3 regions of the Cronobacter sakazakii genome follow, and region 1 is predicted to be linked to each of the others. Evidence: predicted binding sites of a transcription regulator. Region 1 holds the regulator's gene; each other region holds the start of a gene.

What was found. Region 1 encodes CRP, which controls carbon source genes, mostly activating them, when cyclic AMP is high. Its sites were predicted from a motif close to ATGTGANNNNNNTCACAT; they were not measured.
Positions count from the first base shown of each region.
Region 2: a site for CRP is predicted at 6,566-6,583, ahead of focA (formate transporter FocA). Genes of this name have one in related genera too.
Region 3: a site for CRP is predicted at 6,897-6,914, ahead of CSK29544_RS15235 (sugar transporter). Genes of this name have one in related genera too.

Region 1 is NZ_CP011047.1:1,355,147-1,365,921, reverse strand. Features, by position in the region: gene CSK29544_RS06315 (toxic anion resistance protein) at 1-178, shown strand, start outside; gene CSK29544_RS06310 (5-bromo-4-chloroindolyl phosphate hydrolysis family protein) at 233-1,207, shown strand; gene CSK29544_RS06305 (nicotinate phosphoribosyltransferase) at 1,285-2,775, opposite strand; gene prs (ribose-phosphate diphosphokinase) at 2,787-3,644, opposite strand; gene CSK29544_RS06295 (NUDIX hydrolase) at 3,842-4,561, shown strand; gene CSK29544_RS06290 (hydrolase) at 4,634-5,650, shown strand; gene CSK29544_RS06285 (YheU family protein) at 5,651-5,869, shown strand; gene CSK29544_RS06280 (phosphoribulokinase) at 5,918-6,787, shown strand; gene CSK29544_RS06275 (OsmC family protein) at 6,832-7,239, opposite strand; gene crp (cAMP-activated global transcriptional regulator CRP) at 7,550-8,182, shown strand; gene CSK29544_RS06265 (YccS/YhfK family putative transporter) at 8,245-10,329, shown strand; gene argD (bifunctional acetylornithine/succinyldiaminopimelate transaminase) at 10,330-10,775, opposite strand, start outside.
Region 2 is NZ_CP011047.1:3,855,079-3,865,853, reverse strand. Features, by position in the region: gene serS (serine--tRNA ligase) at 1-903, shown strand, start outside; gene CSK29544_RS18405 (MFS transporter) at 1,198-2,346, shown strand; gene pflA (pyruvate formate lyase 1-activating protein) at 2,380-3,120, opposite strand; gene pflB (formate C-acetyltransferase) at 3,316-5,598, opposite strand; gene focA (formate transporter FocA) at 5,650-6,507, opposite strand; gene ycaO (30S ribosomal protein S12 methylthiotransferase accessory factor YcaO) at 6,911-8,674, opposite strand; gene CSK29544_RS18380 (DUF421 domain-containing protein) at 8,816-9,508, shown strand; gene serC (3-phosphoserine/phosphohydroxythreonine transaminase) at 9,671-10,756, shown strand.
Region 3 is NZ_CP011047.1:3,190,069-3,200,843, reverse strand. Features, by position in the region: gene glsB (glutaminase B) at 1-97, opposite strand, end outside; gene CSK29544_RS15270 (Tar ligand binding domain-containing protein) at 149-1,738, opposite strand; gene sad (succinate-semialdehyde dehydrogenase) at 1,998-3,386, opposite strand; gene ptrR (putrescine utilization regulator PtrR) at 3,529-4,401, shown strand; gene CSK29544_RS15250 (GNAT family N-acetyltransferase) at 4,361-4,834, opposite strand; gene CSK29544_RS15245 (L-lactate dehydrogenase) at 5,004-5,948, shown strand; gene CSK29544_RS15240 (PhzF family phenazine biosynthesis protein) at 5,984-6,781, opposite strand; gene CSK29544_RS15235 (sugar transporter) at 6,992-8,191, shown strand; gene marR (multiple antibiotic resistance transcriptional regulator MarR) at 8,438-8,872, shown strand; gene marA (MDR efflux pump AcrAB transcriptional activator MarA) at 8,891-9,265, shown strand; gene marB (multiple antibiotic resistance protein MarB) at 9,336-9,548, shown strand; gene eamA (O-acetylserine/cysteine exporter) at 9,576-10,472, opposite strand; gene ydeE (efflux MFS transporter YdeE) at 10,680-10,775, shown strand, end outside.

The DNA.
Region 1 (10,775 bases):
TATCGACACGCTACGCGATGTCCATACTCGTCTGTTAACGACCCTTGAAGAGTCTGTCGCTATCGCCAGTAATGCCCGCGCAAGCCGTCAGAGCGTTGAAAAAGAGCTCTCTGTGATGGAAGACGAACTGCGCACGCGCCTGTCAAATATCGCCCGCAGCACCGCGCATCAGGCATAAATCTTTCCCGCCGGACGCGGATGTCGCCGCGTCCCGTATGTGATGAGAAAAAGCATGGCTACTTTTTTAGACGCGTTTTATAACAAACGCTGGAAGCGTGTCGTTATCCAGCTGTTTATTCTGCTATTTTCTTCAAGCTTCGTGACAACACAGCTGGCGGATGCCGTAGCAAGAACGCATGACACCTCCGATGCCTTCAGGAGCGCGCTTTCTGTTTCGTGCTGGATGGGGTTTATCCTGCTTGCCCGCACGCTGTTTTACGATCGCGTGGCGTTTACCGTCGGTGTGCTTGCGGGGCTTTTCTGGCCGGGGGCGAATGCCGGCTTCGCCTTCTGGGCAGGCAGCGTGGCGCTGGTGACCTATCTCCTGCGCAACCTGAAGCCCTTTCAAAAAGTCTATATCTGGTATCTCGTCCTTGGTGGGATAGCCTGTCAGGCTTACTTCGAGGCTTTTGACACGCAGTCATTATCGCCAGGGTATCTGATTTTCGTCGTCGCCCTTGTCGCCATCGGGATGGGCTGGACGCCGATTTACAATGCCCTTCGCCAGCGCATCGCCACCTTAAAAAATAAACGCCTCGGGAAAACGGCCTCGCCCGCCGTCGGGCAACCTCAGGCAGTGCAGAAGTCGTCTGCCGAGTTCGACCCTCAACGTGAGATCAATTATCTGGTCTCTTTACAAGGACTGGCACCGGAGCTGCAGACGGAAATTGACGGCATCATCAATTACACGCATCTGATCATGCACTGTATTGAAACCGATCCTAAGGATGTGGAGCCGGGAACCAAATTCCTGCAGCGCTATTTGCCTGCGGTAAGAGAGATTACGCTGAAAAGCCATCGTCTTGTGGAGCAGCAAGTGGAGAATAGCGGCGCCGCTGAAATTAACGCCCGCAGCGCCGCCATGCTGAAAACGCTGCATTCCGCCTTCAGCCAGCATCATGCCCGCCTGTTAGAAAACGATAAGACCGAACTCGCTATTGAAATGAGCACGCTCGACAAAATGCTGAAAACCGACGGTTACGTGTAATTTAATGAATGTGCGCCTGCACACGCAGGCGCCGTCAGAAGGGATACCACACGGGCGCGAACGCCCGGCAGGCGAAATTAACGCTGCGCCGCCAGGCGCTGGCGCAGGGTTTCCAGATGCTCCACGCCGTGAAGTTTGCCATCCAGGAAACGGGTTTTCAGTTCACCCTGCTGTTCCTGTTCCAGCGTCTGTTCGTCAAACAGCTGATAGTCGCCGTTGTCGTCACGCTCGACGCGCAGCAGCCCGCGCGCTGAGCGTTTCAGTCCGCTGTCGGTTTTCGGCTCTTTGAAAATCATGCGGCCCACGCCGTTCACTTCGCCGTATGTCGCTTTCATCGCAAACCCGAAGGTATCGCGGGTGTTGTACTGATAGGTAAACGAACCGACGCCGAACACCACATTAGAGCTGGCGAAGCCTTTCGCCGCAAGGCGGCGCAGGATCTCTTCGGCGCGCTCAAGCGTAATGGAATCGCCGTAAATCAGCCCCACATGCGGGTCGAGCACTTTGAAGCCTTTGTCATTCACGGTGCCGCCGAAAATTTCCCACAGCACTTCTACAGAGCCTTTCTCTTCCGGCGTGCGATCGGCGCGCGTGTCGTCATCGGCACCGGTGCCGCAGAGGATATCCACCGGGTCGCCGCTGTCCGGGCGGAACACCACGCGGCCTTCACGCGCCATAATCTGCGTTTTCAGCTCACGGGTATATTCCGTGATAACGCGCCAGTAATCCCAGGTGTCCGAGACAATCGAGACAAAGCCGTTCGGGTAGAGATCGCAAATCAGGCGGCGGAACGTCTCGATTTCGCTCTCTTTTTCACCCATGCACATCACGCTGTGCTCGGTCGCCGGGATGGACGCAGCAATAAAGCACTCCTGGCCCTGGGTGTAGTAATCGCGGGCGTAGAGCATCGACGGAATATTATCGGTGCCTTTAAAGCTCAGCAGGTGGCCGCAGCCCGCCTGCGCGGTATCCTGAAGGCCGGACATGCCGCGAAACGAGAAATCGTGGCACTGAAAATCGAGGTGGCTTACGTCAGAGCAAGTTTTCTCTGCCCAGCGCTCGCAGATAGTCCGGTAGTGGTGCGCGATAGTGGCGTTAGTGGAGGATTTCCACAGCTCCGCCGATAGCACGGTTTCCAGGTAGTTCACCAGCCAGAAGAATTCCGGAAGGGTATTGGTAATGGTCAGCACCGGCACTTTCATCGCCACTTTGCTGCCTTCATCCAGCGCTTTGATATGCAGCGGCAGATAACCGAGCTGATGCAGCGCACGAATGTGGTCCGCGCTGACAGCGCCCTTGCCGATATAGCTGTCCATCACCGCCTGATACTCATCTACCACTTCCGCCTCAGGGCGCGCGAAGAACTGCTCGTTAAACAGATCGACCAGGAACCATTGCAGGAATCCCTGCAGGCCGAAGAACACCAGTTTGCCGTCCGCGACAGGAGAGTGGAAATGGCGGTCGCTGCGCGGCGTAAAGTTGGAATAGACTTTAGTGGTGCCTGCCGGATACTGCTCGCGGTGCGACACTTTGTAGCCATCAATAGCCAGAATCGGATTCATGTTCATCGCCCTTCTCCTTACGCGTTATAAATTGTATTGATATCAATCATTTCTACCCGTTCCTGCGCCAGTTCAGCGGGCGCGAAGGAGGTGGTCGTATACAGCTTATCAATGCCGTTATTCAGCAGGTTTTCGACGCCTTTAGAAAACACGCCGTGGGTGACATAGAGACTGACGCTGCTTGCCCCGGCGTCACGCAGCACCTGGGCTGAGCCGATAAACGTGCCGCCCGCATCGCAGAGATCGTCCACAATCAGCACCGCTTTGCCTTTCACGTCACCGTCCACCAGGCGAAAACCGGTCAGCTCGCCGGTCGCGACGTTGCGCTGTTTGGTCAGAATGGCAAATTCATGAACGCCCGCCGCCTGCGCGACGGCATGGATTTTTTTAAGCGCCCCGGCATCGGGTGCCACCAGCATTAACTCGCCAGCCTTCAGGGCACGCTCCAGCGTCTTGCTTTGTAACAGGCAACGCTCCTGCGGGATAGCCACCAGATTTTCAATCGCGGCGGCGGCGGCTTCGCTGTGCGGGTCGAGTACGATCACTTTGTCGAAACCGAGGGTGTTCAGTTGGCGGGCGAAGACTTTCAGCGCGAAGCTGTCACCCGGCTGCATGTGCCTGTCCTGGCGGGCATACGGCAGCCACGGTAGTTCCAGATGGCTAAAGCGCACGTCACAGTGCTGGCGCACCGCGTCGGTGAGCTGCGCCAGCAGCATGAAATCGTCCATCGTTTTCATGGCGGCGGCGCGAATGCGCATCAGCGAGGCGACGCGCGGCAGTGCGCCGGTCACTTTCGCCCACACGGCGCCGTCAGGAAAACGCCCGGTCTGTGTTGCAATCTCTTGTCCGTCTACCATCAGTTGCGGCTGCATCATTTTCGCCCCCCGGTTAATTAGTTTATGTCCTTGCGACACATTTAATATTGTCCAAGAGACACTAATAAGCAAGCGAAATTTTCGCCGCACTGGCTAAAAAATAGCATGTCACTGAAAATTAAAACATTACAGGTTTGCTTTGTCCCGGCGTTCAGGGCTGTTAAACTTGTCTCTGAGACAATTAAACGGAGCGGCGCATGACCACTGAAGCGGAATATCTGGAAACTTATGACCCTGCGCGGTTCCCTTCCCCGCTGGTGACCGTCGACAGCGTGCTGTTCACCCTGCACGATCAGGCGCTCTGCGTGCTGCTGGTACAGCGCGCCCGTCAGCCGCAGCAGGGCCGCTGGGCGCTGCCCGGCGGGTTTATCGATATGCAGAAAGATGATTCCACCCACGCGACGGCGCTGCGTAAGCTGACCGAAAAAACCGGCGTGCGCCCGTCCTGGCTTGAGCAACTGGAGACGTTTTCCGGCCCGGATCGCGATCCGCGCGGCTGGAGCCTCACCGCCGCCTGGTTTGCGCTTATCGCCTGGGTCGACTGCCAGCCGCATATCGCCTCCGTCAGCGATGCGCAGTGGGTGCCGGTGGCGGAGCTTGACGCTATCGAGCTGGCGTTCGATCACCAGACGATTATCGAGGCCGCGCTGCGCCGCCTGCGCCAGAAAACGATGTATTCGCTCCTGCCGGTCTACTGTCTGCCGGAGTGTTTTACGCTGAGCCAGCTTCAGGAGGCGACGGAGATTATTCTCGGCCAGCCCATCCAGCGTAAAAGCCTGATCCGGCGCTTTGAGGCGTCCGGCATGTTTGAAGAGACCGGCGAGAGCGTCGCCACCGGCGCGCGTAAGGCCAGGCTCTGGCGACGCAAGCCGGATGCCGATATTCACCTGTTCTCGCGCAATTTACTGGCCGAATGATCCGCACCAAAGCATCAACAAAATGAATCACAACCGGTATAGTAATTAGCGAACTAATAAAAGACATCAGCTATGGCCGACATTACTCCCGCAGAACTTCCTGCACTGAACACCGATTCCTCACACTTTCAGCCAATGCCGGGAGTCAGCAATCCACATCTGCAAACCATGCTGCCGCGCGTGCTGCGCCGCCGTTTGCAGTTTGAGCCGCACTGGCAGCGTCTGGATCTGCCGGACGGCGATTTTGTTGACCTGGCGTTTAGCGAAAACCCAGACCAGGCGCGTCATAAACCGCGTCTGGTGGTGTTTCACGGTCTGGAAGGCAGCCTGCACAGTCCTTACGCCCACGGCCTTATCCATGCGGCGAAAGCGCGTGGCTGGCTCGGCGTGGTGATGCACTTTCGCGGCTGTAGCGGCGTGCCAAACAAACTGGGGCGCATCTATCATTCGGGCGAAACCGAAGACGGCACCTTTTTCCTGCGCTGGCTGGATGAGCGCTACGGCACCGTGCCGACAGCGGCGGTGGGCTATTCGCTCGGCGGCAATATGCTCGGCTGCCTGATGGCGGAGATTGACGCCAGCTTCCCGCTGACGGCAGGCGTGATTGTGTCCGCGCCGTTTATGCTCGAACACTGCTGCAACCATATGGAAAAAGGCTTTTCACGCTTTTATCAGTTCTATCTGCTGAACCTGCTGAAAGCCAACGCCACCCGCAAGCTGAAGGCCTGGCCCGGCACGCTGCCGATTGAACTCGCCCAGCTTAAGCGCCTGCGCCGCATCCGCGATTTCGATGATTTGATTACGTCGAAAATTCACGGCTTTAGCGATGCCGTCGATTACTATCGCCAGTGCAGCGCGATGCCGCGTCTCGCCAGCATCACCCGGCCGACGCTGATTATCCACGCCAAAGACGACCCGTTTATGGATCATCACGTGATCCCCGACACCACCACGCTGCCTGCTAATATTGAATATCAACTGACAGAGCATGGCGGTCACGTGGGCTTTGTCGGCGGCACGCTGCGTCAGCCCAAAATGTGGCTGGAACAGCGCATTCCTGACTGGTTAACCCCGTATCTGGACCGATAAATGATTATTCCCTGGCAAGAGATCGCGCCCGACACCCTGGAGCGCCTGATTGAAGCCTTCGTCTTGCGCGAAGGCACCGATTATGGTGAACATGAACGCTCGCTTGAGCAAAAGGTCGCCGACGTGCGGCGTCAGTTGCAAAGTGGCGAAGCCGTTCTGGTGTGGTCTGAGCTGCACGAAACGGTCAATATCATGCCGCGTTCGCAGTTTCGCGGTTAACGTTGCCAGGCGGAGCCTTGCCCCGCCGCTTCAGGGAGTTGTCTCGCTATGTCTGCCAAACATCCGGTTATCGCCGTCACAGGCTCCAGCGGCGCGGGAACCACCACCACCAGCCTCGCGTTTCGTAAAATTTTCGCCCAGCTGAATCTCCGTGCCGCCGAAGTGGAAGGCGACAGCTTTCACCGCTACACGCGCCCGGAAATGGACATGGCTATTCGTAAAGCGCGCGATCTTGGCCGCCATATCAGTTACTTCGGCCCGGAGGCGAACGATTTCGGCCTGCTGGAGCAAACCTTTGTGGAGTACGGGCTGACCGGCAAAGGACAGTCGCGTAAATATCTGCACACCTATGACGAAGCGGTGCCGTGGAACCAGGTGCCCGGCACGTTTACGCCGTGGCAGCCGCTGCCGGAGCCGACAGACGTGCTGTTTTACGAAGGGCTGCACGGTGGCGTGGTGACGCCGCAGCATGACGTGGCGAAGCATGTCGATTTACTCGTAGGCGTGGTGCCTATCGTCAACCTGGAGTGGATACAGAAGCTCATCCGCGATACCAGCGAGCGCGGCCACTCGCGCGAGGCGGTGATGGATTCCGTGGTGCGCTCGATGGAAGATTACATTAACTACATCACGCCGCAGTTCTCACGCACCCATATTAACTTCCAGCGCGTGCCGACGGTGGACACCTCCAATCCGTTCGCCGCGAAAGGCATTCCGTCGCTTGATGAAAGCTTCGTGGTCATTCACTTCCGCAATCTGGATAACATCGATTATCCGTGGCTTTTGGCGATGCTGCAGGGCTCGTTTATCTCACATATCAATACGCTGGTGGTGCCGGGCGGGAAGATGGGGCTCGCGATGGAACTTATTATGCTGCCGCTGGTGCAGCGGCTGATGGAAGGAAAACAGATAGCGTGACGGCGATGCCCGGTGGCGCTGCGCCTGCCGGGCCGTCCGTCATCTCATGACGCTTCAATCACTTCATACGAATGGGTGATGTTGACCCCTTTACCGAGCATCAGCGCCACTGAGCAATACTTCTCTGCCGACAGATCCACCGCGCGCGACACTGCCGCGTCTTTCAGGGCTTTGCCTGTCACCACAAAATGCAGATTGATATGCGTAAACAGACGCGGCGCTTCTTCGCGACGCTCTGACGTCAGCTTCACTTCGCAGTCGGTCACGTCGTGACGGCCTTTTTGCAGAATAGAGACAACATCAATCGCGCTGCAGCCACCTGCGGCCATCAAAACCATTTCCATCGGGCTCGGCGCTTTGTCGCCAGAGTTGCCGTCCATCAGGATCTGATGCCCGGAGGCGGACTCGCCCAGGAAGGTTAACCCTTCCACCCATTTCACTCGTGCATGCATGTTAATCACTCCAGGCTATTCATTTTTCTGACAGATTACGCGCGCGCGACGTCAGAGGCAATGGAAGGGCGACCTGCGTCAAGCTGAAACGAGACAACAGGAGACACCTGAGAAAAGCTATGCTAAAACAGTCTGGATGCAGCGGCGATACATTGATGTTACGCATGTATGCAGAGGAGAAGATAATTTATCGGCTGCGACGTCCACGGACAGCCAACTTCCCAGGACTCGGGAAGATGATGAATGCAAAGCCAGACAGGGGTTACGCGCCCTGTCTTTGGAGCCAGTTTAAAACAGAGGATAACCGCGCATGGTGCTTGGCAAACCGCAAACAGACCCGACTCTTGAATGGTTCTTGTCACATTGCCACATTCATAAGTATCCATCTAAGAGCACGCTGATTCACCAGGGTGAAAAAGCGGAGACGCTGTATTACATCGTTAAAGGCTCAGTGGCAGTGCTGATCAAAGATGAAGAGGGCAAGGAGATGATCCTCTCGTACCTGAATCAGGGTGACTTCATCGGCGAACTGGGTTTGTTCGAGGAAGGTCAGGAGCGCAGCGCCTGGGTTCGCGCTAAAACTGCCTGTGAAGTGGCTGAAATCTCCTACAAAAAATTCCGTCAGCTGATCCAGGTTAACCCGGATATTCTGATGCGTCTTTCCTCGCAGATGGCTCGCCGCCTGCAAGTTACCTCTGAGAAAGTGGGCAACCTCGCCTTCCTCGACGTGACTGGCCGCATCGCGCAGACCCTTCTGAACCTGGCGAAACAGCCGGACGCGATGACCCATCCTGACGGGATGCAGATCAAAATCACGCGTCAGGAAATCGGCCAGATCGTCGGCTGCTCCCGCGAAACCGTTGGCCGCATTCTGAAAATGCTCGAAGATCAAAACCTGATCTCCGCCCACGGGAAAACCATCGTGGTTTACGGAACCCGCTAAAAAATCAAAAAACGGCGTGTCGCTTCGGTAACACGCCGTTTTTGTATCTATACTTCTCCCCTATGTGGCGTCGTCTTATCTATCACCCTGAAATTAATTACGCTTTACGGCAAACGCTCATCTTAAGCCTGCCGGTGGCGGTCGGGTTGATGCTGGGCCATCTTCAACAAGGGTTACTGTTTTCACTCGTTCCCGCCTGCTGCAACATTGCCGGTCTCGATACCCCGCACAAACGCTTTTTTAAACGCTTGATCATCGGCGCATCGCTGTTTGCGCTGAGCAGCCTGGCGGTGCAGCTGTTGCTGCTGCAGTCTGTGCCGCTGCCGCTCATTCTGCTGATGCTGGCGCTGCTGCTTGGCGTGACGGCGGAAATCAGCCCGCTGCATGCGCGTCTGTTGCCCGCCTCGCTCATCGCGGCGATCTTTACGTTAAGCCTCGCCGGCAATATGCCCATCTGGCAGCCTATGCTGCTCTATGTGCTCGGCACGCTCTGGTATGGCGCGTTTAACGGTTTCTGGTTCTGGCTGTGGCGCGAGCAGCCGCTGCGTGAATCGTTAAGCATGATTTATAAAAGCCTCGCCGACTACTGCGAAGCCAAATACAGCCTGCTGACGCGCCACACCGAGCCGGAACAGGCGCTGCCGCCGCTGCTGGTGCATCAGCAAAAAGTGGTGGATCAGATAAGCCAGTGCTATCAGCAGTTGCAGATGCTCTCCGCCACTAAGCAGAACGGTTACAAGCGCCTGCTGCGCACGTTTCAGGTGGCGCTGGATCTCCAGGAGCACATCTCGGTGTCGCTGCATCAGCCCGGCGAAGTGCAAAAACTGGTGGAGCGCAGCCACGCCGAAGCGGTGTTGCGCTGGACGGCGCAGACCGTCGCCACGCGCCTGCGCACGCTCTCTGACGATATTCTTTACCACCGCTATTCGCACCGCTTCTCAATGGATAAGCAGATCGAGGCGCTGGCGAAAATCGCCCGCCAGCACCCGGATAACCCGGTTGGCCAGTTTTGCGAATACCATTTTAGCCGTATTGCACGCGTGCTGCGCACCCAGCGCCCGCTCTACGCCCGTGACCTGATGGACAGCGGTAAGCGCCGCCTGCCGCTGCTGCGGGCGCTGAAAAGCTATTTGTCGCTGAAATCCGCCGCGCTGCGCACCGCCGCGCGTCTGGGCGTGATGCTGGCGGCGGCGGGGTTGTTAGGGAGCGCGTTCCAGTTGCCGAAGCCGTACTGGATCCTGATGACGGTACTGTTCGTCACCCAAAACGGCTATGGCGCGACGCGCGTGCGTATCCTGCACCGGGCGGGCGGCACGCTGGCGGGGCTGATTATCGCGGGCATCACGCTGCACCTGAAAGTGCCGCAGGGCTATACCCTGCTCGGTATGCTGCTGGTGACGTTAATCAGTTATCTGATAATCCGGCGGCACTACGGCTGGGCGATGATTGGCTTTACCGTCACGGCGGTTTATTCGCTGCAAATCCTGACGCTCAACGGCGAGCAGTATATCGTGGCGCGCCTGATAGACACCCTGTCCGGCTGTCTTATCGCGTTCGGCGGCATGGTCTGGCTCTGGCCCCAGTGGCAAAGCGGCCTGCTGCGCCAGAATGCGCATGACGCGCTGGAGGCAGACCAGGAGGCGCTGCGCCTGATCCTGAGCGGCGACCCGCAACCCGGCCCGCTCGCGTGGCAGCGTATGCAGGTCAACCAGGCGCATAACGCGCTTTATAACTCGCTTAATCAGGCCATGCAGGAGCCCGGCTTTAATAGCCGTTATCTGGAGGATATGCGCCTGTGGGTGACGCACAGCCAGTTTATTGTCGAGCACATCAACGCGATAACGACGATGGCGCGCGAGCAAACCGCGCTGCCGCCAGAAACCGCAGCGCGCTACTTACAGGCGTGTGAAATTGCGCTACAGCGCTGCCAGCAGCGGCTTGAGCATGACGCGCCGGGCGATACGCAAAACGAGGCGGTCCTGGAGGGCGAAGATGTCTTACCGGAAGGGGCACCGGGCGTGATGGAACATCATCTGCTGCGCATTCTCGATCACCTGCGCACCATGCATACCATCTCTTCCGTGGCGTGGCGTCAGCGCCCGCATCACGGGATCTGGCTCAGACGACGCCTGAGCCAGTCACCATGATTAGCCGTTGACCACGCGCGCGACGGCGCGCGCAAAGCGGGCCATGCCTTCGTCGATATCCGCGCGCTCCACCAGCAACGACGGCGCAAGACGCAGCACGTCCGGCCCGGCGTTCAGCACCATCACCCCTTCCGCCGCCGCGGCGTAGAGGAGATCGCGCGCGCGTCCGTGGAAGGCGGGCGTCAGCTCGGCACCGATCAACAGGCCCATACCGCGAATATCGCTGAATAAGCCGTACTGCTCGCCAATCTGCGCCAGATGCTGTACGAACTGCTCGCGTTTATGCGCTACGCCGCCCAGTACCTCTGGAGTGTTGATGATATCAAACGCTTCGCCCGCCACCGCGCAGGCGAGCGGGTTGCCGCCGTAAGTGGAGCCGTGCGAGCCGACGTGAAACGCCGAGGCGATATCATGAGTGGTGAGCATCGCGCTAACCGGGAAGCCGC
Region 2 (10,775 bases), 2.0 Mb from region 1:
AAATTCGATTTCGAAATCCGCGACCACGTGACGCTGGGTGAGACGCTGGGCGGCCTGGATTTTGCGAGCGCCGTGAAGCTGACCGGCTCACGTTTTGTGGTTATGAAAGGGCAGATTGCCCGCCTGCACCGCGCGCTGTCGCAGTTTATGCTGGATCTGCATACCGAAGAGCATGGCTATAGCGAAAACTATGTGCCGTATCTGGTGAACCACGACACGCTCTACGGTACGGGTCAGTTGCCGAAATTCGCAGGCGATCTGTTCCACACGCGTCCGCTGGAAGAAGAAGCCGACAGCAGCAACTATGCGCTGATCCCGACCGCAGAAGTGCCGCTGACGAACCTCGTGCGCGATGAGATCATCGACGAAGAGTCGCTGCCGATCAAAATGACCGCGCATACGCCGTGCTTCCGCTCTGAAGCGGGTTCTTACGGCCGCGACACCCGTGGTCTTATTCGTATGCACCAGTTCGATAAAGTGGAAATGGTGCAGGTTGTACGTCCGGAAGATTCCATGCAGGCGCTGGAAGAAATGACCGGCCACGCGGAGAAAGTGCTGCAACTGCTCGGTCTTCCGTACCGTAAAGTGCTGCTGTGCTCTGGCGATATGGGCTTCGGCGCGCGTAAAACCTATGACCTGGAAGTCTGGCTTCCGGCGCAGGATACGTACCGCGAAATCTCTTCCTGCTCCAATATGTGGGATTTCCAGGCGCGTCGCATGCAGGCACGCTGCCGCAGCAAGTCTGATAAAAAGACCCGCCTGGTTCACACCCTGAACGGTTCTGGTCTGGCGGTTGGACGTACGCTGGTCGCTGTGCTGGAGAACTATCAGCAGGCGGATGGCCGCATCGAAATTCCTGAAGTGCTGCGTCCGTATATGAAAGGTCTTGAATTCATCGGCTAAGGTGAATCGCCCATTCTTTTAAAAGCGCCTGCGGGCGCTTTTTTCATTTTAGACCCGCCTCTTTTATAAGAATTATTGATAAATTTTTTCATCGATATCTACCCGGCATTATTCAGCTAACTTATTATTTTTAATGAATTATGCCAGGCGAAAATCATCAGTACCGTAACGGATAAATGAACACTGTTCATCGACAACCTGTTTCGACCATAAAAGGCGATTTCTGGCAGATTGACTTTGCCGTTGCTGGTGGCATGATGCGCACGAATTCTTACCTTCCTCACGGTTTTATCCATGTCTATCTATACCCGGCCAGTGCTGCTTTTGCTCTGTGGCCTGCTGCTGTTGACCCTTGCGATAGCGGTGCTGAATACGCTCGTACCGCTGTGGCTGGCCCATGAAAATTTGCCGACCTGGCAGGTTGGTATGGTCGGCTCGTCTTATTTTACCGGCAACCTGCTGGGCACGCTGATTACCGGCGCGCTTATCAAGCGCTATGGATTTAACCGCAGCTACTATCTCGCTTCGCTGATTTTTGCTGCTGGTTGTGCCGGGCTCGGCATGACGCTCGGTTTCTGGAGCTGGCTTGCGTGGCGTTTTATCGCGGGTGTCGGCTGCGCGATGATTTGGGTGGTCGTGGAAAGCGCGCTGATGTGCAGCGGCACGGCACGTAACCGCGGGCGTCTGCTGGCGGCGTATATGATGGTCTACTATCTGGGCACGGTCGCCGGACAACTGATGGTCAGCAAGCTGCCGACCGACCTGATGAGCGTCCTGCCGTGGGTCACTGGCATGGTGATGGCGGCCATTCTGCCACTGCTCTTTACCCGTATCGTGAATAGCAGCAGCGAACATCAGGAAAAAACGCACGTCTGGCCGATGTTTAAGCTGCGTCAGGCGCGTCTTGGCGTTAACGGCTGCATTATCTCCGGTATTGTGCTGGGTTCGCTGTATGGTCTGATGCCGCTGTACCTTAACCATCAGGGCGTGAGCGACTCCGGGATCGGCTTCTGGATGGCGGTGATGGTGAGCGCCGGGATTATTGGCCAGTGGCCTATCGGTAAACTGGCTGACCGTTTCGGGCGTCTGCTGGTGTTGCGTGTGCAGGTATTTGTCGTGATAGTGGGCTGCATGGCGATGCTGGCGCAGGCTGCGATGGCACCAGCGCTGTTTGTTCTTGGTGCCGCCGGTTTTACGCTTTACCCGGTTGCGATGGCCTGGGCGTGTGAAAAGGTTGAGCATCACCAACTGGTGGCGATGAATCAGGCGCTGCTGCTGAGCTATACCATCGGCAGTCTGTTAGGGCCGACTTTTACCGCCATGCTGATGCAGAGCTATTCAGACAACTTACTGTTTGTGATGATTGCCAGCGTATCGTTTGTCTATCTGATGATGCTGATGCGCAAAGCCGGGCATCATCCTACGCCGGTGGCACACGCCTGATAACAAAACGCCCGCATGATGCGGGCGTTGTTTTTAGTACATCACTTTGTGGCCGTACTGCTCAAGGATCCCTTTGACGCGCTCCATCGTTTCCTTTTTCGGTGGTTTCACGCCGTCAAGCTTATACTCTTCGCCCATCGCCACCCATTTATGCTTACCCAGCTCGTGGTAGGGCAGCAGTTCGATTTTCTCGACGTTTCCCATATCGCGGGTAAATTCGCCCAAGCGATGTGCGGAATCATCATCATCAGACCAGCCAGGAACGACGACATAGCGGATCCAGGTTTTGATGCCTTTGGCTGAAATATATTTGGCGAACTCCAGCGTGCGGTGATTAGAGACGCCGACCAGATTCTGGTGGATTTCATCGTTCATCTGCTTGAGATCGAGCATCACCAGATCGGTTACTTCCAGCAGTTCATCGATAACCGGATCGTAGCGACGTACGAAACCGTTGGTATCGAGACAGGTATGAATGCCTTCTTTCTTACAGGCGCGGAACCAGTCGCGGACGAATTCCGCCTGGAGTATCGCCTCGCCGCCGGATGCCGTGACGCCGCCGCCGGACGCGTTCATAAAATGCCGGTAGGTCACCACCTCTTTCATCAGTTCTTCAACCGTAATCTCTTTGCCGCCGTGTGTGTCCCAGGTGTCGCGGTTGTGGCAATAGAGACAGCGCATCAGGCAGCCCTGAAAGAAGGTGATAAAGCGGATCCCTGGTCCGTCAACGGTGCCACAGGATTCGTAGGAGTGAATGCGACCAGTAACTGACATTGCGGTGTTATCTCCAGTTCAGGCCCGATGCAACAGGGCCGGGTGAGCGCGGTCTGTGCCGCGTCGAGTCTTTTTTGCGAGATAACTGAAGTATAGTCAGTCGCCTTGCAGAAAAGGCTCATACCGGGGTGGGTTATAAGAAAGGCCCCACAAACGTGGAGCCTTCATTTTACGCATTTTCAGCCAGAGCGGGTATTACATTGTCTGAGTGAAAGTACGGGTGATGACGTCCTGCTGCTGTTCTTTCGTCAGCGAGTTGAAACGCACCGCGTAACCAGACACACGAATGGTCAGCTGCGGGTATTTCTCAGGATGTTCCATCGCATCCAGCAGCATTTCGCGGTTCATGACGTTCACGTTCAGGTGCTGACCGCCTTCGATAGACGCTTCATGATGGAAGTAACCGTCCATCAGGCCCGCCAGGTTGGTTTTACGCACTTCGTCGTCTTTACCCAGCGCGTTCGGCACGATAGAGAAGGTGTAAGAGATACCATCTTTTGCGTAGGCGAACGGCAGTTTAGCAACCGAGGTCAGAGAAGCGACAGCGCCTTTCTGGTCACGGCCGTGCATCGGGTTAGCACCCGGGCCGAACGGTGCGCCAGCGCGGCGGCCATCCGGGGTGTTACCGGTTTTCTTACCATAAACCACGTTAGAGGTAATGGTCAGCACGGACTGGGTCGGGATAGCGTTGCGGTAGGTTTTCAGTTTCTGAATTTTCTTCATGAAACGTTCTACCAGGTCAACCGCCAGGTCATCCACGCGAGCGTCGTTGTTACCGAACTGCGGGTATTCGCCTTCGATTTCGAAGTCGATAGCCAGACCGTCTTCATCGCGAATCGGTTTAACTTTCGCGTATTTGATGGCAGACAGGGAGTCAGCCGCAACAGACAGACCTGCGATACCACACGCCATGGTGCGGATAACGTCGCGATCATGCAGCGCCATCAGCGAAGCTTCGTAGCTGTATTTGTCATGCATGTAGTGGATGATGTTCAGGGCGGTGACGTACTGTTTCGCCAGCCAGTCCATGAAGTGATCCATACGTTCCATGACTTCGTCGAAGTTCAGCAGATCGCCTTTGATCGGTTCAGATTTCGGGCCTACCTGCATTTTCAGTTTTTCATCAACGCCGCCGTTGATAGCGTACAGCATGGTTTTCGCGAGGTTAGCGCGAGCACCGAAGAACTGCATTTGCTTACCAACCACCATCGGGCTTACGCAGCACGCGATAGCGTAGTCGTCGTTGTTGAAGTCCGGACGCATCAGGTCATCGTTCTCGTACTGCAGAGAAGAGGTGTCGATGGAAACTTTCGCCGCGAATTTTTTGAAGTTCAGCGGCAGTTTTTCGGACCACAGAATCGTGATGTTCGGCTCCGGAGACGGCCCCATGGTGTAGAGGGTGTTCAGGAAGCGGAAGCTGTTTTTGGTTACCAGCGTACGGCCGTCAACGCCCATACCGCCAACGGATTCGGTTGCCCAGATCGGGTCGCCGGAGAACAGCTCATCATATTCCGGCGTACGCAGGAAGCGCACCATACGCAGTTTCATGACCAGGTGGTCGATCAGTTCCTGGGCTTCCTGCTCGGTGAGTTTGCCTGCTTTCAGGTCGCGTTCGATGTACACGTCAAGGAAGGTGGAGACGCGGCCAAAGGACATCGCGGCACCGTTCTGGGATTTCACCGCAGCCAGGTAGCCGAAGTAAGTCCACTGTACAGCTTCCTGCGCATTAGTCGCCGGACCGGAGATATCGCAGCCATATTTCGCTGCCATCTCTTTGATCTGGCCCAGAGCGCGGTGCTGTTCAGCAATTTCTTCACGCAGACGGATAGTCGCTTCCAGGTTTACGCCATTTTCCAGATCCTGCTGTAGAGAGACAAACTGTGCATATTTGTCTTTCATCAGGAAGTCGATACCGTACAGCGCAACGCGGCGGTAGTCACCGATAATACGGCCACGGCCGTAAGCATCCGGCAGACCGGTCAGCACGCCGGATTTACGGCAGTTCAGGATGTCTTTGGTGTAAACGTCGAATACGCCCTGGTTGTGGGTTTTACGGTATTCGGTGAAGATTTTTTTCAGTTGCGGATCCAGCTCGCGGTTGTACGCTTTGCAGGAACCTTCAACCATTTTGATGCCGCCAAACGGGATAATGGCGCGTTTCAGCGGAGCTTCAGTCTGCAGGCCAACAATTTTCTCAAGAGACTTGTTGATATAGCCTGCGTCATGCGAGGTGATGGTGGACGCTACGGAAGTGTCGAAGTCGACTGGCGCATGAGTGCGGTTCTCCAGTTTGACGCCTTCCATAACTTTGTCCCACAGGGTAGTGGTGGCTTCAGTTGCGCCAGCCAGGAAGGACTCGTCACCCTCGTATGGCGTGTAGTTTTTCTGGATAAAGTCGCGGACGTTGACTTCATTCTGCCAGTCGCCTTTCGCAAAACCTTCCCAGGCTGTGGCTAACTTTTCATTAAGCTCGGACATGTAACACCTACCTTCTTAAGTGGATTTTTTATTTACTGCCTGGAACAACTATCAGCGATGGTCATCGCCACGCAGGTAAATGACCCAGTACGTCAATCCGACAAGCAACCCTCCACCGATAATATTACCAATCGTTACCGGTATCAGGTTATCGACGATGAAATTCATCACGGTCAGATGAGAAAATTGGTCTGGCGAAGCGTGGATCGCGCTCCAGAACTCCGGGCTGCCAAAGTGACGAATCACTATCCCCATCGGGATCATAAACATGTTGGCGATGCTATGTTCGAATCCGCTGGCCACAAACATGCCGACCGGCAGAATCATAATAAAGGCCTTATCAATCAGGCTGCGTCCTGAATAACTCATCCAGACGGCCAGGCAGACCATCAGGTTAGCCAGGATGCCAAGGCAAACTGCCTCAATAAATGTATGTTCAACTTTATGCGACGCCGTTTGCAGGACATTAAGCCCCCAGCCGCCGTTGGCGGTCATATACTCGCCGGAAAGCCACATCAGTAAGACAAAGAGCAGGGCGCCAATCAGGTTGCCGATATAAACATTTACCCAGTTGCGCGTCAGCTGACCCCAGGTGATACGCCCGCTGGCTTTGGCGACCACAATCAGCACCGTTGAAGTAAAAAGATCGGCGCCGCAAATGACGCAAAGAATCAGACCGAGTGAGAAACAGATACCGCCAATCAGTTTGGTAATGCCAAAAGGCATCGCGGCAGCGCCGGTGGTGGCGGTGATATAGAAAACAAACGCAATGGAAATAAATACGCCAGCCGTAATTGCCAGATAAAACGTCTTTAACGGATGTTTCGTGGCTTTATAAACGCCCGCTTCCTCGGCAACTTTCGCCATCGCAGCAGGGAGTAAGGAGTCAAAAGGGTTGTCAGCTTTCACACTAACTCTCTCTTTATTTATTCGGCGAGTTGATACTAACAAAGCATGATGCAGTAAAATTTGATATGGATCATATCTCGCCAGGTTTGCAGGACTGAAATGCGTCTGGTTTTTACGCAATTTCAGCTTAACTTTATGATTATCAAATAAAAAATAAATTTTAAATATTATTAAAAGTGTTGAAAAAAAGCGGTTTGCCTCTCCTCATAAAGTGTTAATCATTATGAATTATTGGCTAAAAAAGGTAACAATCAAGCCGGGTGGATATATTTAATATTCACCAGTAATTAACTTGATATTTACATTCAAACTTTTAACCAGACAAATAAAAACGGGGCCGTAAACGCGCCCCGTCATATTTGCTAAACATAAGTGTGAAGCAGGTCAATTGATATGCGTTATATCAATTTCCTTGCCAAAACCTGGCTTTAGCCCGTTGAAGTTTTTCATAGGCAGCCAGCAGCGACTGATGCGCCGGGAAAGCTTTCAGATCGCCGTCGACGGGCTGTAGGCCATAGAAGGGCGCTTCGCCGCTAATAGCCGCGCTCGCGGCTTCCACCGCGTCTGCGCCATACATACGAACAAAGGCATTAAGGTACTGTAGCGGCTCGCGTTCCTCTTCCTGCGCCAGTAGCAGAAGCGTCTGCAGGCAACGATAGTAGTTGGCGCGCCCGGCGCTAAACACCGATGCGTTAAATTCCATGGTCCATTCAGTCCAGATCAGCGCCTGATCCAGATCGCCGCCAGCCAGCGCCAGCATCGCTTTTAGCTCGCCGATGCGCAGGGTATACCAGCCGTTGTCTTTACCCGTTGCCAGGCCCAGCAGTTCGCGCACGCGAGTGAAGTCGTCATGGCCTTCTTCGTCCAGTTGAGCGATCAGGTTCAGATAATCTTCTTTCTCCCACTCGCTGCCCGGCAGCGCCAGCAGCGTTTCGCGCAGATGGCTACCCATATTATTATTCGCGAGCAGCAGATCCTCTGCCGGATAGATGTCAGACATGCCCGGCACAATGATACGACAGGCGTAAACGCCCAGATGCTCGTAATCGGCGATGTAGACTTCTTTATCTTCAGCCTTAAAAATCGCCATCAGGGTAGCGAACTCTTCTTCCGTCGTACCGGCGAAGCTCCAGTCTACAAACGGATAATCCGCGTCCTGCTTGAACATATCCCAGGAGATAAGACCGCTGGAGTCGATGAAGTGCGTCTCAAGGTTCGCATGTTCGGCAACTTCTTCATCATCGAACGTCGGTGGCGTAAACACGTCGAGATCTTTCAGGCCGCGACCCTGCAGCAGCTCGGTGACGGTACGCTCCAGCGCCACACCGAAATCGGGATGCGCGCCGAAGGAGGCAAAGCAGGTGCCGTTGGCCCTGTTAAACAGTACAACGCAGATAACCGGATATTTTCCGCCGAGAGAGCCGTCGTAAGCGAAAATCGGAAAGCCTTCCGCTTCAAGTGTATTGATAGCCTCGACCACGCCAGGATAGCGCGCCAGCACCTCCTGCGGGATCTCCGGCAGGCTGATGCTTTCGGCAATAATGCGGTTCTTGATATGACGCTCAAACACTTCAGACAGCCCCTGAACACGGGCTTCGTTGCGGGTATTGCCCGCGGACATGCCATTGGATACATACAGGTTGCCGACGATGTTCATCGGAATGTAAACGGTCTGTTCATCTGACTGGCGGGTGAACGGCAGGGCGCAGATGCCGCGCTCTTCATTACCAGACTGCAGGTCAACCAGCATGCTGGCGGTCAGTTCGTTCTCCGGATCGTAAAACGCGCGCAGGCGGGCATCAAGAATGCCTTCCGGCAGTTCATCGCTTTGCGGGATCGGAAACCATTTTTCGTTCGGATAGTGCACGAACGGGCCGTTTGCGATCGTATCGCCCAGCCAGAAATCGGCGAAGAAATAGTTGGTGGACAGACGCTCAAAGTATTCGCCCAGCGCGGAAGCCAGCGCGGCTTTTTTGGTGGCACCTTTACCGTTGGTAAAGCACAGCGCGCACTCTTTGTCGCGAATATGCACAGACCAGACGTTCGGCACCGGGTTTAGCCAGGAGGCTTCTTCGATGTTAAAGCCCAGATCGGTGAGTTTCTGCTGGAAGCGAGCGATGGAGTCTTCCAGTGCGGCATCTTTGCCGGGGATGAAGGTTTGAGTCATGGGATCCACTTTTATCGTACGCAAAGCGCGCAATGATACGGATTTTAGCCCTTCTGCGCCATCGTCCCGCCCGATGCGGCAAAAATAAATCTTACGACTATCATTAATCAAGATAACTCCCTGTTATGGCGTAAGAAAAATATGAAAGCTTTCGATTTGCAACGGATGGCGCTTGACAAGTTTCCATTAGAATTTCTGGGTGAAGTCGCGCTGCGCAGCCTTTACACCTTTATCCTGGTGTTTCTGTTTCTCAAAATTACCGGGCGACGTGGCGTACGTCAGATGTCGCTCTTTGAAGTACTAATCATTCTGACGCTCGGATCAGCGGCGGGGGACGTGGCGTTTTATGACGACGTGCCGCTGCTGCCCGTGCTGGTAGTGTTTGTTACGCTCGGCGTGCTCTATCGTCTGGTGATGTGGCTGATGTCCTGTAGCGAAAAGCTTGAGGATCTACTGGAGGGCAAACCGCGCATCATTATTGAAGACGGCGAACTGGCCTGGGAAAAGCTCAACCGGGAGAACATGACCGAATTTGAGTTTTTTATGGAGCTGCGTACCAAAGGCGTGGAGCATCTGGGGCAGGTGCGACTCGCTATCCTTGAGGCTAACGGCCAAATCAGCGTTTATTACTATCCGGATAAACTGGTGCGCCCGGGACTGTCGATTCTGCCGGAGTATTGCAGCGAGCGTTTTGAACACATCCCTGAAACCGGCGATTACGCCTGTATCCGGTGTAGCGAAGTGGTGACGTTTGATGCCGGTGTGAAACCGTCCTGTCCGCGCTGCAAAAACCATATATGGGTGAAGGCAAGCACCGCGACCCGCGTCACCTGACAGCAAATTCCACCGTCAGCGGGCGCTGCGCTGGCGGATTGTGTTGTGTGATTTGGCGCACATTCCCTCTGGTGCCAGGATTAGCCGTTGCAGCCCTGTCAACGGAATGATAAAACCGATAGCCACAGGAAAAACTTATTGCTTTTAGCGTGGTGAGGGGAAATGGCTCAGGTCTACAATTTTAGTTCTGGCCCGGCGATGCTGCCGGCGGATGTGTTACGAGTGGCTCAGGAAGAGTTGCGTGACTGGCAGGGGTTAGGCACCTCTGTGATGGAAATCAGCCACCGTAGCAAAGAGTTTATTCAGGTGGCGGAACAGGCGGAACAGGATTTTCGCGATCTGCTGGAAATCCCCTCAAATTATAAAGTGTTATTCTGCCACGGCGGCGGACGCGGGCAGTTCTCCGCGCTTCCGCTGAATCTGCTGGGCGACAAAACGACTGCCGATTATGTTGATGGCGGCTACTGGGCGGCAAGCGCGGTTAAAGAAGCCAAAAAATACCTGACGCCGAACGTGATCGACGCGAAAATCACCGTTGATGGCAAACGCGCCATTAAGCCGATGAGCGAGTGGCAGCTCTCGGCGGATGCCGCTTATGTGCACTACTGCCCGAATGAAACCATCGACGGCATCGCGATTAACGATACGCCTGATTTTGGCGACGCTATCGTTACCGCCGATTTCTCCTCCACCATTCTTTCTCATCCGATTGATGTCAGCCGTTACGGCGTCATCTACGCGGGCGCGCAGAAAAACATTGGCCCGGCGGGCCTGACGCTGGTTATCGTGCGTGAGGATCTGCTTGGCAAGGCGCATGTCTCTTGCCCGTCGGTGCTGGATTACAGCGTGCTGAGCGAAAACGACTCCATGTTCAACACGCCGCCAACGTTTGCCTGGTATCTCGCGGGCCTGGTGTTTAAATGGCTCAAAACCAACGGCGGCGTGGCGGCGATGGACAAGATCAACCAGCAAAAAGCCGATCTGCTCTACGGCGTGATTGATAATAGTGATTTCTATCGCAACGATGTTGCAACGGCTAACCGTTCACGCATGAACGTACCGTTCCAGCTCGCCGACAGCAGTCTGGATAAGCTGTTCCTTGAAGAATCTTTTGCAGCGGGCCTGCACGCGCTGAAAGGCCACCGCGTGGTCGGCGGCATGCGTGCCTCTATTTATAACGCGATGCCGCTCGAAGGGGTGAAAGCCCTGACCGACTTCATGGTGGATTTCGAACGCCGTCACGGTTAATCCTTCCGTTATGATTCGC
Region 3 (10,775 bases), 1.8 Mb from region 1:
GCGCGGGTATATAGTCCGCCACTTTGCCCTGTGCGGCGAGCGGGCGCACCTGTTCGAGAATTGAAGCCAGTAATTCGTTATTAAGCGTGTGGGTCACCAGAGACTCCCGGCGCGAAGGACGATCGTTCGGGCCGGGAGTATAGCAATCTCAGGCGGAAAGACGAAAGCGCGAGACGGCTTCCGTGAGCCTGCGCGATTCATCACGCAGGCGCAGCGATGCCTGGGTGGTGTGCTGCACCAGCGTCCCGGTCTCGCCCGCCACTTGGTTGAGCGCGCCGATGCGCTGCGTTACCTGATGAATGCTGTCGCCCTGATTGACGGTCGCCACGGCGATTTCGCCAAGCAACCCCGTCAGATGGCTCACCAGCGCCATCACCCGCCCCAGATTCTCTTCAAGCTTCGATACCGCCTGCGAGCCTTTCTCGATTCCCTGCAACGAATGATGGATAAGTTCCTGAATGGTCTGCGTCGAATGGCTGCTCTTACGCGCCAGCAGCCCGACCTCTTTTGCCACCACGGCGAAACCGCGGCCGTGATTTCCGGCGTGCGCCGCTTCAATGGCGGCATTAAGCGCGAGAATATTGGTCTGGAACGCGACGCTTTCGATCATCGCCACGATCCCGCGCATCTCCGAGGAACGCGAGACGATATCCTGCATCGAGTGGTTCACCGTCACCATCATTTCATCGCCGCCTGCGGCCACCCCACGCGCTTCATCGGCGCGGGCGTTCGCCACGCGGGCGTATTCGCTGTTCTCTTCCACGTGCGCTTCCAGCGTTTCGATATGCTCGGTGACTTTTCGCAACTCTTCCGCCTGCAGTGCCGACTGACTGAAAAGCTGCTCGTTGCCCGCCGCCAGCTCGCCGATATTGGCAACCATCGCGGACGTCGCCTCGCGTACCTCGTTAACCAGCTGTTGCAGCCCGCCCTGCATCTGGCCGATGCTCTGGCTCAGCTCCGCCATCTCGCGGTTAACCAGCGTATCTGACGGCAGCGGCGTGCCAAGATCGCCTGCCGCCAGCCGGTTGATATGGGTGATAAGCCTTCTTAGCGGGCGGATCACCCACACCGCCATACTGCGCCACACCAGCAGCGCAATGGCGAGCAGCACGCCGAGCGCCATAATAAACAGCCGCTGCGCCTGCTCAAGACCGCCCAGCAGCTCGCGGCTGTCGCGGTCCGCACGCTGCGCGTTGGCGCTTTGATAGCGGGCGAAGTTGTCGTTGAAATCGGCCTGAAATGCCTGCACCGGCACCGCGAAAAACGCGTCAATGCTGTTGGTGCTGACAAGGCCGTCCGCCTGCTCTTTCAGCGCGCCATAAAAATTTTCATAGCTCGCCTTTAAGGGATCGTCTTTCGCCGGGTTAAGTTTGCCGTAGCGCTCAAACGCCGCATGGGAGCGTTTCAGCGCGGCCTGCGCCTCATCCATCAGGCTGTTCCAGCTCCCCACCGAGCCGGTTTCTTTATCCTGCATAAAGTAGATGCCTGCACGGTTCAGTAAGTCACTTGCCATCAGGAGCGTGACGCGGGCGTCATCCATCGCCGCCTGCTGCTGGCGCTGCGCCTCGCGGTGCTGGACCTGCTGCTGCGTGTCGCCAAGCAGCGATGAGAGCATCAGTGTGGAGAGAATTTGCAGTGCGGAGAAGAGCGTAATAACACACAGAATACCGGCCATCAGCCCGAAGCGAGTGCGCGGCACGACGCGCCGGATGGCGCGGGAAATTTTAGTTAGGTTCATGTTTTTCTTCGTTAAACAGCGAAAACCTCCGCGAGTCTACAAAGCAAAAATGACAGAACCATGTCACGGATATGACAAAGGGCCGCATGAGCGGCCCCTTACTCCCAGGACGGGTAAGCGAAACGCACCCGCCGGTCAAACTGAACCACGGCCACCGTAGGGCGGGTAAGCTCCCAGGGCGGGTAAGCGAAGCGCACCCGCCAGTCAGGCTGAACCACTGCGCGGCCCGGCGGGATAACGCTTTTATTCACCGCACCGTTTAACGGCGGTTTTTCCACACAGTCTGGATATTACAGAACTCATGCAGGCCAAAGTGCGACAGCTCGCGGCCAAAGCCGCTCTTCTTCACGCCGCCAAACGCCACGCGGGCATCGCTCGCGCAGTAGCCGTTAATAAAGACGCCGCCGCACTCCAGACGCGCCGCGAAATCCTCCGCGCGGGCGTCATCGGCGGTCCAGACGGTCGCGCACAGGCCAAATTCGCTTTCATTCGCCAGCTCCAGCGCCTGTTCGGCGTCGCGCGCCACGCTAATGGCTGCCACCGGCCCGAACAGCTCCTGACGAAACGCGGTCATCTCGCGCGTCACGTTGCCAAGCACCGTCGGCGCGTAGAAATTCGCCGCACCAGCAACTTTCTCGCCACCCAGCAGCAGCGTCGCGCCTTCGCTGAGCGTCGCCATCACCTGCGCATGCAGCTCGTCACGCAGATCAAAACGCGCCATCGGGCCCAGGAACGTGGTTTCGTCGGTCGGCGCGCCCATTTTCAGCTGCTGCGTGGCGGCCACGAATTTTTCGGTAAAGGCATCGGCGATGCTCGCTTCGACGATAAAACGCTTGGAGGCGGCGCACACCTGTCCGGTGTTCTGGTAGCGCCCCGCCACCGCCGCTTTCACGGCCTCGTCGAGATCGGCGTCCGCCAGCACGATGAAAGGATCGGAACCGCCCAGCTCCAGCACGCATTTTTTCAGCGCCGCGCCCGCCTGCGCGCCGATTGCGGCACCCGCTCGTACGCTGCCGGTCACGGTAACGGCGGCGATACGCGGATCGTTAATCGCCTGGCTCACCCCGTCGTTGGTGGCGTTAATCACCTCGAACACGCCGGCCGGCACGCCCGCGTCTTCAAAAATTTCATTAATCAGCAGCGCGCAGCCCATCACGTTCGGCGCATGCTTAAGCAGATAAGTGTTGCCCGCCAGCAGGATCGGTACCGCGCCGCGCATCACCTGCCACAGCGGGAAGTTCCACGGCATGACGGCAAGCACAGGCCCGAGCGGACGGTATTCAATCACCGCCTGCTGGTTTTCCACCAGCGTCGGCTCCGTCGCGAGCATCGCCGGGCCATGTTCGGCGTACCAGTCGCAGAGCGCGGCGGATTTCGCCACTTCGCCGCGTGCCTGAAGGATCGGTTTACCCATTTCGGCGGTGATCATCTGCGCCAGCTCTTCACTGCGCGCGCGCAGTGCATTGCCGATGTTACGCAGCGTCTGCGCGCGTTCATCAATACGGCTGGCGCGCCAGCGGCGAAAGCCTTCGCTTACGCGGGTAATAGCCAGCTCGACCTGTTCAGCGCTTGCCAGCGGGTACGCCGCCAGGGTTTCGCCGGTGGCCGGGTTTACGGAAATCGCATGGGTTGCAGGGGAAATGCTCATCAATGGGCCTCTCACTTATGAATTGTTATCGGTGACGCTTTTTTACACCAGACATGTCAAAACCTCTGGTATAGCCTGGCCTGCTCTGGTATTTCTGAAAAGTGAATAATATTGACGATTCCATTCACCCGGAGAGAATGCGATGGATTTAACCCAGCTTGAGATGTTTAACGCCGTGGCCGAAACCGGCAGCATCACGGCCGCCGCCCAGCGCGTTCACCGGGTGCCGTCTAACCTGACCACCCGCATCCGCCAGCTTGAAGAAGATCTGGGCGTGGATCTGTTTATCCGCGAGAACCAGCGCCTGAAGCTCGCGCCCGCCGGGCATAGTTTTCTTGACTACAGCAAACGCATTCTGGCGCTGGTGCAGGAGGCGCGGGAGGTGGTCTCCGGCGACGAGCCGCAGGGGATTTTCTCGCTCGGATCGCTTGAGAGCACCGCGGCGGTGCGCATTCCCGCTGTGCTGGCCGCCTTTAACCAGCGCTATCCGAAAATTCAGTTCGATCTGGCGACCGGCCCGTCGGGCACCATGATTGACGGCGTACTGGCGGGCGAACTGAGCGCGGCGTTTGTCGACGGCCCGGTGTTGCACCCGAATCTGGAAGGTATGCCGGTCTATCAGGAAGAGATGATGCTGGTGGCGCACGCGAATCACCCTGAGGTCACGCGCGCGCAGGAGATTAACGGCGCGAGCATCTACGCCTTTCGCGCGAACTGCTCTTACCGGCGGCATTTCGAGAGCTGGTTTAAAGAAGATCAGGCGATGCCGGGCAAAATCCACGAAATGGAGTCTTACCACGGCATGCTGGCGTGCGTGGTGGCGGGTGCCGGTGTGGCGATGATCCCGCGCAGTATGCTGGAGAGTATGCCAGGCAGCCATCAGGTGCAGGCGTGGCCGCTGGCCGATAAATGGCGCTATATCGATACCTGGCTTATCTGGCGGCGCAGGGCGAAAACCCGTCAGCTCGACGCCTTTACAGAACTGCTGCCGTGTCTGACACCCGCTTTCGCATAAACACACTCAGCGGATCGGGCTGATAAGGCGCAAACGGTGCGGTGTGCGTATAGCCGCAGCGCTCATAGAGCTTCACCGCCGCATGCTGGTGAATGCCGGTTTCCAGTTGCAGAGTGTGGCAGCCGCGTGAGCGCGCGGCGGCTTCCAGCGCCGCCATGAGTTTTTCGCCGAGCCGCTGCCCGCGGTGGCGCGCATCGATATACACCCGCTTAATTTCTCCAGAGCCGTCAGCATTCAGCATCACCGCGCCGCAGCCCACCGCCTCGCCCTGATGGCGGATCACCATAAAAATCATCTCATCTTCGGGGATATCGGCGAGATCAACCAGATGGTTGCTCTCTGCCGGGTACAGCGTGCTCTGGTACGCGTCCAGGGCGGCAATCAGCGCCCGGCTTTCAGCGCTGCCTGGCGCTTCGGCGGTTATCGGGTACATAGCGGCTCCTTGTTTGTTTTTATTAGCTTTACCGGTTGCGCGTGCCGCCGACAACCCGCCGGTCAGACGATTGTCTTATGATGCGCGCTTTAATACACAATGGGGATTTCCTGGCACCGGGTTGTGCAGGTACTCTGTGCGGCGAAATGGGTTAACAAGGAATGACGCCATGAATAACAGAGCACGAAAAGTGATGATTATCGGTGCGGGCAACGTGGGCACCGCTGCCGCCTGGGCCTTACTCAACCAGAATATCGGCGAGGAGCTGATTCTGGTGGATCTCGACGCCGCTCGCGTCGAAGGGCACTGCCAGGACTTGCGCGACGCCGCCGCGTATATGCCGGGGATGATTAAAATCTCCACCCGCCAGGCGCAGGAGTGCGCGGATGTCGATATCGCGGTGATCACCGTTTCCGGCGGCGCGCTGAAGCCCGGCCAGACGCGCCTTGACGAGCTGACCAACACCGCGCGCATCGTCGGCCAGATAGTCCCACAGATGATGGCGGGCGGCTTTAACGGCATTTTCCTCATCGCCACCAACCCGTGCGATATCATCACCTGGCAGGTGTGGAAGCTCTCCGGCCTGCCGCGCAACCAGGTGATTGGTACCGGCGTCTGGCTCGACACCACCCGCCTGCGCCGCTCGCTTGCCGAAGCGCTGGATATCGGCCCGCAAAGCATCGACGCCTTTATTCTGGGTGAACATGGCGACACCCAGTTCCCGGTCTGGTCGCACTCTTCCGTCTATGGCTCGCCGGTCGCGCAGGTTTACGAGCGCAAAACGGGTACGCCGCTGGATACCGCAGCGCTTGCCGAGCGCGTGCGCAGGCTGGGCTTTGAGATTTACGCCCGCAAAGGCTGTACGGAATATGGCATCGCGGGCACTATCGCGGAGATCTGCCGCAATATCTTCACCGGCAGCCACCGGGCGCTGGCGGTATCGTGCATTCTTGACGGCGAATATGGCGTCGACAACGTGGCGATAGGCGTTCCGGCGGTACTGGCCCAGAACGGCGTGCAGCAGATTATCGAACTGCAGCTGGAAGGCGAGGAGCAGGCGAAGTTTCAGCATTCGGTCACGGTGATTAAAGAGAATATCGCCCGTCTGCCCTGAGCATGAAAACGGCGCCCGCTACGGGCGCCGAAGCATCAGCGCAGCAATACCTGGCCGATAAGATAAGTCACCGCCTGGCCGCCAATCAGCACCCGATCGCCCTGCCATTCACAACGTAAATCCCCGCCCCGCGCCGAGACCTGACGCGCCAGCATCGACGTTTTGCCAAGCTTCTCGCCCCAGAACGGGATCAGCATACTGTGCGCGGAACCGGTCACCGGATCTTCCGCCACGCTCTCGCCGGGGCAGAAAAAGCGGCTGACGAAATCATACGGGCCGCCGGGTGTGCCGGGCGCGGTGACGCAAACCTGTTTGCCGAGCGGTATCAACGCGTGAATATCCGGAGTCAGCGCCTCTACCTGCGCCTGAGTCTGGAGCTCCACCAGATAGTCTCGATACGCCGCCACCGACACCGCGCCGTCAATCCCCAGCGCGCTCAGCAGCAGCGCGGGCGCGTCCACCGGCTGCGCCTGCCACGCCGGAAAGTTCAGCGTCAGCCAGTCACCGCGGCGCGTGACGGTCACCTCGCCGACAAAGCGCGTCGAGAAGCGGATTTCACTGTGCGGGTAATCAAGATGCTCGAAAATCACATGCGCGGCGGCAATCGTGGCGTGGCCGCAGAGGTTGATTTCATAGCGTGTGGTAAACCAGCGCAGTTCGAAGCCGTCGTCAGTGCGCACAAAAAACGCGGTTTCTGACTGGTTATGCTGCCGCGCCATCAGGAGCAGCGTTTCATCCGGCAGCCATTCGCTTAACGGACAGACCGCCGCCGCGTTGCCGCTGAAGGTTTTATCGGCGAACGCGTCCACCATATAAAAATCAACTGATTGCATTGTTATCCCCGCCCTGTTTTTAGTCGTTGCTGTTTTTACACCCTAACACGCGGTCTGTTATCCGGGACGGCAATTGCGTTTCTGCCGCGTCGTTTGTTACATGCTGGGTGTAAAAGTGAGATTTACGTCACAAAATGGTTGTATCCCGGCAGGCGAAAGTTTTAAGATCGCTCGCTTCTTATTCACTTCTGACCAGCGCGAATCTTTTCTATGACGATGAATACAGTCTCTCGCAAAACCGCGTGGCTGCGGGTGGTTACGCTTGCGGTCGCAGCATTTATTTTTAATACCACCGAGTTTGTGCCGGTGGGTCTGCTCTCTGATATCGCCGCGAGCTTCCATATGGAATCCGCGCAGGCGGGCATTATGCTGACGATCTACGCCTGGGTGGTGGCGCTGATGTCGCTGCCGTTTATGCTGCTGACAAGCCAGGTGGAGCGCCGCAAGCTCCTGATTGCGCTGTTTGTGGTGTTCATCGCGAGCCATATGCTGTCGTTTATGGCCTGGAGCTTCGAGGTGCTGGTGATTAGCCGTATCGGCATCGCCTTCGCCCATGCGATTTTCTGGTCGATTACCGCGTCGCTGGCCATTCGTCTGGCCCCGCCGGGCAAACGCGCCCAGGCGCTGAGCCTGATTGCGACCGGCACCGCGCTGGCATCGGTACTCGGCCTGCCCATCGGGCGCATCGTCGGGCAATATTTCGGCTGGCGCACCACGTTTTTCGCCATCGGCATCGGCGCGCTGATTACGCTCGCCTGCCTGGTGAAACTGCTGCCAAAAATCCCGAGCGAACACTCCGGCTCTCTTGCGAGCCTGCCGGCGCTGTTCCGTCGCCCGGCGTTGCTGTGCATCTATGTGCTGACCGCCGTGGTGGTGACCGCGCACTTCACGGCCTACAGCTATATTGAGCCGTTCGTGCAGAACGTCGCGGGCCTGAGCGAAAACTTCGCCACCTTCCTGCTGCTGGTGCTCGGCACCGCGGGCATTATCGGCAGCGTGATTTTCGGCAAGCTCGGCAACCTGCACGCCTCCGGGCTTATCAGTAGCGCCATCGGCGTACTGGTTATCTGCCTGCTGCTGTTGCTGCCCGCCTCGCACAGCGCTGTAAACCTGACCATTCTCAGCGCGTTCTGGGGTATTGCGATTATGCTTATCGGCCTCGGTATGCAGGTGAAAGTGCTGGCGCTGGCCCCGGACGCCACCGATGTGGCGATGTCGCTCTTCTCCGGCATCTTTAACATCGGTATCGGCGCGGGCGCGCTGGTGGGCAACCAGGTGAGCCTGCAACTCTCGATGTCGTCCATCGGTTATATGGGCGCTATTCCGGCGCTGGTCGCGTTTATCTGGGCGATTGTGATTTTCCGCCGCTGGCCGGTTCAGCTTCCTGAGGAACAACCGCACCACGGTTAATCTTAACGCCGCCGCTTCAGGCGGCGTTTTTTTATTCTTTTTTCTCTGTTTTCACCGCTTAACGTTACGCCTTTCGCGCTTAACAGGCGCGCGCTATCGCAGCGATAGTCCTTACCTTTCCTTTGATTTTGAAGGGTTTTTAACACGTTTTAGCAGATCGTGTGATCGCGAAAATCATTCGGTTGACTTATGTTTGCCTAGGCAATAATATCTCGCGTGACTAATCTACTTGCCTGGGCAACTATGTTGGAAAATAACAGCGATCTGTTTAACGAGATTATTCCTTTAGGACGACTGATTCACCTGGTGAATCAGAAAAAGGATCGCCTGCTCAATGAGTACCTTGCGCCGCTCGATATCACGGCAGCGCAGTTTAAGGTGCTCTGTTCCATTCGCTGTCCTGGCCGCATCACGCCAGGGGAGCTGAAAAAAGTGCTCTCAGTAGATTTAGGTGCTCTGACGCGCATGCTGGATCGTCTGGTATGCAAGGGCTGGGTGGCGCGTCTGCCTAACCCTAACGATAAACGGGGCATCCTGGTTGAGCTCACGGAAGAAGGCGCGGTGCTGTGTGAACAGTGCCACCAGCTGGTAGGACAAAACCTGCATCAAGAATTAACAAAAAACCTGACGGCAGACGAAGTGGCGACCCTCGAATACCTGCTTAAAAGGGTGCTGCCGTAACAGCAAAGAGGTAAGACGATGTCCAGACGCAACAATGATGCCATTACTATTCATAGCATTTTGGACTGGATTGAAGATAACCTGGAATCCCCCCTTTCCCTTGAGAAAGTGTCGGCGCGTTCGGGTTACTCGAAATGGCACCTGCAACGCATGTTCAAAAAAGAGACCGGTCACTCGCTGGGCCAGTATATCCGCAACCGGAAACTGACCGAGATTGCCCTCAAACTCAAAGAGAGCGACGAACCGATTCTTTATCTGGCCGAGCGCTATGGGTTTGAATCCCAGCAGACGCTGACCCGCACGTTTAAGAACTATTTCTCCGTGCCGCCGCATAAATATCGCGTGACGCGGATGCCGGGCGAAGGCAAGTACCTCCACCCGCTGAATCACTGAGTAGTTAAAGAACGCCGACGGCGGCATTCCGCCGTTACACTTCTCCTTTCGGGAGATAACCGAGGAAATTATGAAATCCGTCACGTGCGCCGCTGCGCTGTTGCTGGCGTTGACCTCCGGCTATGCGCTGGCAGGCAGCCCCAAAACTGACGCGTGCGCCGGGGACACCAGCACAATGATGGTGCCGATTGAGCATCATGAATCGCTGGATCTCAGCCATCGCAGCGCAGGCAGCGATAAATCAGACGAACTGGGTGTGCCGTACTACAACCAGTCGCGTTAAGAAAAACCGGGCTTTGGCCCGGTTTTTTTATGCGCTGCGCACCGCTCGCCGTACCCGCCAGCCAAAGACGTTGATATAAAGCCCCGCCATCACCAGCAGCGCGCCAATAATCTGCAATACCGAGAGCCGCTCATCCAGCAGCAGCGCGGCGCTGGCAAGCCCCACCACCGGCACCAGCAGTGAAAGCGGCGCCACGCGCCAGGTCTCATAACGCCCGAGCAGCGTGCCCCAGATGCCATAACCGAGAATAGTCGCGATAAAGGCCAGATAAACCAGCGACAGCACCGTCACGCTGTCGATATTCACGAGACTCTGCACCACCGCATCCGCGCCGTCGAACACCAGGCTCGCCGCAAAAAACGGCAGCACCGGGATCAGCGCGCTCCACACCACCAGCGACATCACCGCAGGCGGCGTCGGCAACTGCATGATTTTTTTGTTGAAGATATTGCCGCACGCCCAGCTCAGCGCCGCGGCGAGCGTCAGCATAAAACCGGTCAGCGCCACATGCTGGCCGTTAAGGCTGCCCTCAATCAGTACCAGCATCCCGCCGACGGCGAGCGCAATGCCGGTGAGCTGTTTAGCCTGCAGACGTTCGCGAAAGGCAAACACGCCGAGCACAATGGTGAAAAACGCCTGCGCCTGCAGCACCAGCGAGGCGAGGCCCGCGGGCATGCCGAACTTAATGGCGCTAAAGAGAAACGCGAACTGCCCGAAGCTTATCGTCAGTCCGTAGCCGAGCAGCAGCCGAAACGGCACTTTCGGGCGGGCGACAAACAGCAGCGCGGGAAAGGCGACGAGCAAAAACCGCAGCCCCGCCAGCAGCAGCGGCGGCATGGCGTGTAAACCGACTTTAATTACGACGAAATTCAACCCCCAGGCCAGCACCACCAGCAGCGCCAGCAGCCCGTCTTTACGCGTCATCCCCTGCCCCTGTTATTTATTAAAATTATGTTAATACTTCACCATACCGGAATCTTAAGGTGAGAGACAGATCACTAATTTATGGGGGGAACGTAAAGCACTTCTGAACACCCCACAGGGTGTACAGCGCCCGGATGGCATGTTATTGCTTTAAAAGAGGCCTGAACAGGCGCTCGCTCCCGCTCACCCGATAAAAAAGATAAGAAAATGTTATCAAAGAAAACGCGTTCCACCGTCGCGCTGCTGGGCTCGTCGTTAATGTTGACCATTGGCCGCGGCGCCACGCTGCCGTTTATGGCGATC